DNA from 3 places in the Streptomyces sp. NPDC005262 genome. Region 3 is predicted to be linked to each of the others. Evidence: riboswitches for the same ligand, from Rfam matches in the RefSeq annotation. Region 3 holds a riboswitch; each other region holds the start of a gene.
The links. Region 3 has a riboswitch for cyclic di-AMP ahead of ACFYP5_RS27715 (C40 family peptidase). Riboswitches for the same ligand answer to the same signal wherever they lie in the genome.
Positions count from the first base shown of each region.

Region 1: another riboswitch for cyclic di-AMP. It lies ahead of ACFYP5_RS13085 (peptidoglycan DD-metalloendopeptidase family protein); the one in region 3 lies ahead of ACFYP5_RS27715 (C40 family peptidase).
Region 2: another riboswitch for cyclic di-AMP. It lies ahead of ACFYP5_RS03525 (NlpC/P60 family protein); the one in region 3 lies ahead of ACFYP5_RS27715 (C40 family peptidase).

Region 1 covers NZ_JBIAKK010000003.1:688,257-690,512, reverse strand. The annotation lists gene ACFYP5_RS13090 (alpha-galactosidase) at 1-861, shown strand, start outside; cyclic di-AMP (ydaO/yuaA leader) riboswitch at 1,154-1,314, shown strand; gene ACFYP5_RS13085 (peptidoglycan DD-metalloendopeptidase family protein) at 1,318-2,175, shown strand.
Region 2 covers NZ_JBIAKK010000001.1:803,635-805,890, reverse strand. The annotation lists gene ACFYP5_RS03530 (hypothetical protein) at 1-19, shown strand, start outside; gene ACFYP5_RS03525 (NlpC/P60 family protein) at 115-1,281, opposite strand; cyclic di-AMP (ydaO/yuaA leader) riboswitch at 1,280-1,446, opposite strand; gene pcrA (DNA helicase PcrA) at 1,705-2,256, shown strand, end outside.
Region 3 covers NZ_JBIAKK010000013.1:113,469-115,724, forward strand. The annotation lists gene ACFYP5_RS27705 (ATP-dependent Clp protease proteolytic subunit) at 1-564, shown strand, start outside; gene ACFYP5_RS27710 (hypothetical protein) at 572-880, shown strand; cyclic di-AMP (ydaO/yuaA leader) riboswitch at 1,185-1,381, shown strand; gene ACFYP5_RS27715 (C40 family peptidase) at 1,385-1,858, shown strand; gene ACFYP5_RS27720 (LysE family translocator) at 1,903-2,256, opposite strand, start outside.

The sequences.
Region 1 (2,256 bases), on a different contig from region 3:
ACCCGTACGGAGTTCCGTAATCAGCTGGTGCTCAATCTGGCCCGGACCGATGTGCAGAACTATCTGTGGGAGCAGCTCGACTCCCTGCTTTCCGCCGCCCCGATCGACTATGTGAAATGGGACTTCAACCGCTGCTTCACCGATGCGGGCTGGCCGGGCGAGGAGTATCCGCAGAAGCTCTGGATCGAGCATGTGGACGCGCTGTACGCGCTGATCGACCGGCTGCGGGCGGCTCACCCCGGTGTCGCCTTCGAGTCCTGCTCGGGCGGCGGCGGCAGGATCGATCTGGGCATCCTCGCCCGTACCGACCAGGTGTGGACCTCCGACAACACCGACCCGCTGGACCGGCTCGCCATCCAGGAGGGCTTCGGACAGATCCATCCGGCGCGGGTGATGGCCGCCTGGGTCACCGACAGCCCGAATGTCCAGCTCAACAGCAGGGTGAGCTCGCTGCGCTTCCGCTTCGTGAGCGCGATGGCCGGGGTGCTCGGGGTCGGCGGAGATCTCACCGAGTGGAGCGACGAGGAGCTGACCGAGGCCCGGGGCTGGGTGGACCTCTACAAGGAGATCCGCCCGGTGGTGCAGCACGGCGCGCTGTACCGGCTGCGTGCGCCGCGCGGTGGGCTCAGCGCCGTGCAGTACACGCATGGTGACGAGACGGTGGTGCTCATGTGGCTGGAGGCGCAGAGGTACGGGGAGTTGCCGCCGGTCCTGCGGCTGCGCGGGCTCGACCCCACGGCGACCTACACCTGCTCGGACACCGGGGCCGTCCACCACGGTTCCGTGCTGCTGCATCAGGGACTGCACACCGACCTGCGGGGGGATCTGGACGCGAAGGTGCTGAGGCTCCGTCGCGAATGATGTTCATGACATGTCCGTATTGGGGTATTTAGTCGAACATGCCCTGCTTTATGCGGGAGATGGGGGTCATCTCGTGAGCGGGATCATATCGGTGACGGTGTGTGCTGGTGCGGCGGGAGGCTAATCCGTACACGGCGCGGAAATCCAAGATCCTTAATCCACGGAGTGTGACCGGAATTCCGCGCTGATTTCCCGGCGCGGATTCCGGCACGCAACCGATGGCTTGTTCTGCTCGTCCTCATTCGTTTACGGTCACCGTCAATCCGGACGGACCGCCTAATCCTGCCGCCGACCGGAATTCGCACCCACTCATCGTGTGGCAGGAGCGGGGGAACCAGGTAAGCCGCCGACCGGAGAAATCCGGCCGGCTCGGGGTGAAGTCGCACTTCATGCGACCGGGCATCTCCAGTCCGAACCCGACAGCTCACCTCGTAGGCGCCGGAGAGGAAATTCTTCATGCCCATATCGGGTAAGCACCGTCGTCCGAAGTCCAGCACCATCGCTCGTGGCGTTGCCGCCGCCGGCGCCGGCGGGGCCGTCATCGCCCTCCCGCTGCTCGGTGCCACCGGTGCCCACGCCGCGGAGCAGGCCGCTCCCGTCGCGCACTCCGCCGCCGCAACGCACGCCGCCCCCGCCGCCCCGGTCGCGAAGCAGGCCGAGACCCGGACGTACTCCGTCGTCGCCGGCGACTACCTGTCGAAGATCGCCACCGACAACAAGGTCGAGGGTGGCTGGGAGAAGCTGTACCAGGACAACCGCGAGGTCATCGGCGGCAACCCGAGCCTGATCCTCCCGGGCATGAAGCTGACCCTCGGCGGCCCCGCCGCGGCCACCGGCACCACGCCGGCCGCCCCGGCCCCGTCGAAGGCTCCGGTGGCCACCAAGCCCGCGCCCGCCCAGAGCAGCAGCTCCGGCTACGTCGCCCCGGTCCCGGGCAAGCACACCACCAACTACCGTGCCTCCGGTGCCAACTGGTCCAGCGGCAGCCACACCGGCATCGACTTCCCGGTCTCCACCGGCACCAGCGTGAAGGTGATCACCTCCGGCACCGTCGTCACCGCCGGCTGGGGCGGGGCGTACGGCAACGAGGTCGTCGTCAAGCACGCCGACGGCCACTACTCGCAGTACGGCCACCTGTCCGCGCTCTCCGTCTCGGTGGGCCAGACCGTCTCCACCGGCCAGCAGGTCGGCCTCTCCGGTGCCACCGGCAACGTCACCGGCCCGCACCTCCACTTCGAGGTCCGCACCGGTCCGGCATACGGCTCGGACATCGACCCGGTCGCCTTCCTGGCTTCGCACGGAATCTCCGTCTGATCGGATCCGATCAGGCCTGATCCGAACGGCTTGTTGAAGGGGCGGTGCGCGGCGGCGCACCGCCCCTTCGCTTATTCCCTC
Region 2 (2,256 bases), on a different contig from region 3:
CGCGACGCTCTGGACCTGAGCCGGCCGCTGCCGCCCGGGCCGGTCCCTGTCCCTCATGGCGCGAGCCCCCGCCGGATCCTTCCGGCGGGGGCTCGTCGCTGTCCGGGGCCGCGGCTACGCGGGCCGCACGCTGCCGTAGATGGGCATGTAGTAGATCGACTCCTCGCGGACGTTCGCGCCCGGCTTCGGAGCGTGGATCATCATGCCGTCGCCCTTGTAGATGCCGACGTGGCTGATGTCGTCGTAGAAGAAGACGAGGTCGCCCGGCTGCAGATCCGCCGTCGCGATCCGCGTGCCGATCTCCACCTGGTCCCAGGTGGTGCGGGGGATGTCGACGCCCGCCGCCTTCCAGGCGGCCTGGGTCAGCCCCGAGCAGTCGTACGACGAGGGACCCGTCGCGCCCCAGACGTACGGCTTGCCTATCTGGGCTCGGGCGAAGGCGAGGACCTTGTCGGCCTTCGTGGTGGCGCTGCTGTCCGAGCCGGTCCCCGTGCCGGCGCCCGTTCCCGTGTCGCCGCCGGATCCGGCCTGCTGCGCGGCCTCCTCGGCCTTGCGGTCCGCCTCGGCCTTGGCGGCTGCCTGCTGACGGGCCAGCTCCTCGGCCTTGCGCTTGGCCTCCGCCTCTTTCTTGCGCTCCAGCGCCGCGAGCCGCGCCTTCTCCTCGGCCGTCAGCTTCGACAGCATCACGCGGGCCTCGCCCAGCTTCTTCTGGACGTTCTCCTTGCTGGTCCGCAGCGTGGCCTGCGACTCGGTGAGCGTCTCCAGGCTCTTCGCCGCCTCGGCGCGCTTCTTCGACGTCGCGGCCTGCTGCGTACGGAAGTCCGTGACCGCCTTCTGCTGCCGGCCCGCCATCCGGGCCATCAGCTGGTTCTCGTCGAAGTACGACTGCGGGTCATCGGCCAGGAAGAAGGTGGCGCTCGGTGCGATGGAGCCGGTGCGGTACTGCGCCGCCGCGTAGTTGCCGAGCTCCCTGCGCGCATCGTTCAGCTTGTCGGCACGCTTTGCGACCTCGTCCAGCAGCGCGTCGACCTTGCCCCGCTGTGCGGCGGAGGCCTCCTTCGCCTGGTTGTACTGCTGGGTCGCGGTACCCGCCTGCCGGTAGAGGTCGTCGACCTTCTTCTGTACGTCCTCGATGCTGGGCTTCGGCGAGGCCGGGGCGGCCGTGGCGCTCTGTGTGGAGAGCAGCGTCACACCTGCCAGGGCGGCCGTCGTGAGCCCGACGGCGGGCGTGGTGGAGCGCACCCGGGTGCGCGGTTTGCGATGCGACGCCAAGGCCGGCATCTCCTTCCGTGGACCGCCTACCGGGTTAGCTGTCGGGTTCGGGCGGAACGGAAGGCTGCCCTACGGTCCGTATGTAGAGATATGGACCGATTCACCCCGGTGGTGCGTGTGGGTCCCCGGTTCCGAACTCCCGTGAGGGCAGGCCGGATTCGGCGTGGGAGCCCGCTCGGCGTGGTTCGCCTCAGGGGGTACGGGCCGCCCGACCGAGCACGCTAGCCAACCCGTGGTGCTGCTGTGAAGGTTGATGTTCGATATGCCCGATACATTTTCGTGACCTTGGCGACAGGGACGGGCGTGCGGGCCGGGCGCCCCTCTCTTCGCTTACGCGGTGTGGGTGCGCGGTCTCCGTATGTGCCCGTGCGCCGGGTGCGGTTCGCCATGCGGCCGCACGGTGTCGGTGCGGCGGCCTAGACTCGTCAAGCGATGAGCAGCCTCTTTGACGACAGCTTCCTGGCCGGCCTCCAGCACTCGGAGGAAGAGCCCCCGCCGCCCCCCGAGGACTCCGCACCCGAGGCGGTGCCGGAGGACCTCTTCGCGGGCGTGTTCGACGCGCCCCCGCCGCCCAGGGACGCGTACTACCGGGACGGCGCCCACCGCCCCGTCATCGACGCCGCCGCCCTGCTCGACGGGTTGAACACCGAGCAGCGCGCCGCCGTCGTGCACGCAGGGTCGCCGCTGCTCATCGTCGCCGGGGCCGGATCCGGCAAGACCCGGGTGCTCACCCACCGCATCGCCCATCTGCTGGCCGAGCGCGGGGTGCACCCCGGCCAGATCCTGGCGATCACCTTCACCAACAAGGCCGCGGGCGAGATGAAGGAGCGCGTCGAACAGCTCGTCGGACCGCGCGCCAACGCCATGTGGGTCATGACGTTCCACAGCGCGTGCGTACGGATCCTGCGCCGCGAGTCGAAGAAGCTCGGCTTCACCTCGTCGTTCTCGATCTACGACGCCGCCGACTCCAAGCGGCTGATGGCT
Region 3 (2,256 bases):
GACCCGTACTCGAAGCTGCTCGCCGAGCGCATCGTCTTCCTCGGCACCGCGGTCGACGACACCGCCGCCACCGACCTGATCGCGCAGTTCATGTACCTGGAACACGCGGCGCCCGACCGCCCCGTCTCCCTCTACATCAACTCCCCCGGCGGCTCCTTCGACGCCATGGCAGCGATCTACGACACGATGGAGTACCTCACCTGCGAGGTGGAGACCTTCTGCCTCGGACAGGCCGGTTCCAGCGCGGCCCTGCTGCTCGCCGCGGGCGCTCCCGGCCGGCGGCACGCCCTCCCCGGCGCCAGGGTCGTCGTGCAGCAGCCCGCGCTTCCCGAGCCGCTGCAGGGCCAGCCGTCCGATCTGGAGATCGAGGCACGGGAACTGATCCGCATCCGTGAGCAGCTCACCCGCCTGCTGGCCCGTCACAGCGGGCGAACTGCCGAGCAGATCGCCGCGGACATCGAGCGCGACCTCATCCTCGATGCCCCGGGCGCCAAGGCGTACGGCCTGGTGGACCACGTACTGGAGAACCGCAAGCCGTCACTCCCGCCGAACGGCGCGAGGTGAACACCGGATGCAGCCACCGGAGTTCCCGCCGCTGCCCGCACTGACGCGCGCCGAGGGCGAGTTCATCGACCGTTATCTGGAAGTGCTCGACCAGCTGGGGCGGATCAACCCCGCCCACGACAGCGACACCTACGGCGCGCTGCGAGCGGCGCAGGCACTCGCCTCGCGGGCCGTCGCCCTGCGCAACGCACTCGCGTTGATGCACGAGCGAGGTGAAGCACAGATCCACGCCGCCACCTTGGCGCGAGCGCTTCGCGTCCTGGACGGGGAGCGTCGGGCCCGGCGGGTCACCGTGCCCCCTGCCCAGACAAGTTGATCAACTCCCTTCCGCGACACGCCCGGCGGCCTGATCAAAATTCCTCGCTCGTTCGGCGTAGGAGATCCCCCGCGCGAGGGATTGTTCAACTTGCGCCTCCAGCGTGGCCGGTGAACGGAGTCTGCCATTCCGCCGCTGGTACGGGGCCGGTCGGGGCGACCGGGTCGGGTTCGCGTAACTACCGTACCCACCCGTACGGATCAATCACGACAAAACTTCCATATCGCTTCCAATCCTAGGAAATCCGGCACTCGGTGAGTCAAGATCCGTGAGACGACAAGCCCCCGCCACCGCGGCGGGGCGGTCCGGGTGGACGCCGAGTCCTGCCGCCGCCCGGATGCCTGGTCGACGGAAGTGGATCGGCAGGAGTGGAGGACCCGAGCACAACGGGTCGACCGGACATCCGGTCGACCCTCGGGGTGAAGCCGCCGAGTGCGGCCGGGCAACTTCGCCAGCCCGAACCCGACAGGTCATCCTTCACAGGCGGCTGACGAAGGGTTGCGCATGACTGCGCAGGTTCATGTCCCGTCTCTGCTCACCCGGGCCGGTACCGCCACGGTTCTGACGCTCGCCGCCGTCGGCGGCTCCGCGATCGCCCCCGGCGGTGTGGCCGAAGCCCAGGCCGCGGCTCATTCGACGAAGGCGCTCAACATCGTCGCGTCGAAGAAGGGGTCGCCGTACCGGTACGGGGCCACAGGTCCCCACCGCTTCGACTGTTCGGGTCTGACGATGTACGTGTTCAAAAGGGTGGGCAAGAAGCTCCCCCGCACGGCCCAGCAGCAGTACAACAAGACCCGGCACATCTCGGCCTCGCAGCGGCGCCGCGGCGATCTGGTCTTCTTCCACTGGGGTCGCAGCGTCTACCACGTAGGGATCTACGCCGGTAGGGGCAGGATCTGGCACTCGCCGAAGACCGGTGCCGTGGTGCGGCTGGAGAAGATCTGGACGAGGAGTGTCTGGTACGGACGGGTCCGCTGACCCCCGCCTCTTCCGCCATGCAGGTTGCCGGTCACCTCCGCCCGTCAGTGCAGCAGGGGGCCGGTGACCAGCACCAGGCCCAGCGCGGTGAGCGCCGCGCCGCTGCCGCCCTCGATGGCGCGGGCGGCACGCGGCCGGCGCAGCCACCGGCCCAGACGGTCCACCAGGAGCGCCACGGCCGGGAACCAGATCAGCGCGAGCAGCACGACCACGGTGGCCAGCAGCAGGGTCCGGGACACGGGCGGCTGCCCGTCCGGAACGAACTGCGGCAGCAGGCTGAGAAAGAGCACGGGCGCCTTCGGGTTCAGGGCGTTGGTCAGAAAGCCCTGGCGCAGCGCGCGTCCGTATCCGGTCACGGAAGGCCCACCGACCCGCCCCGCGTCCGGTCCCGGGTCCGA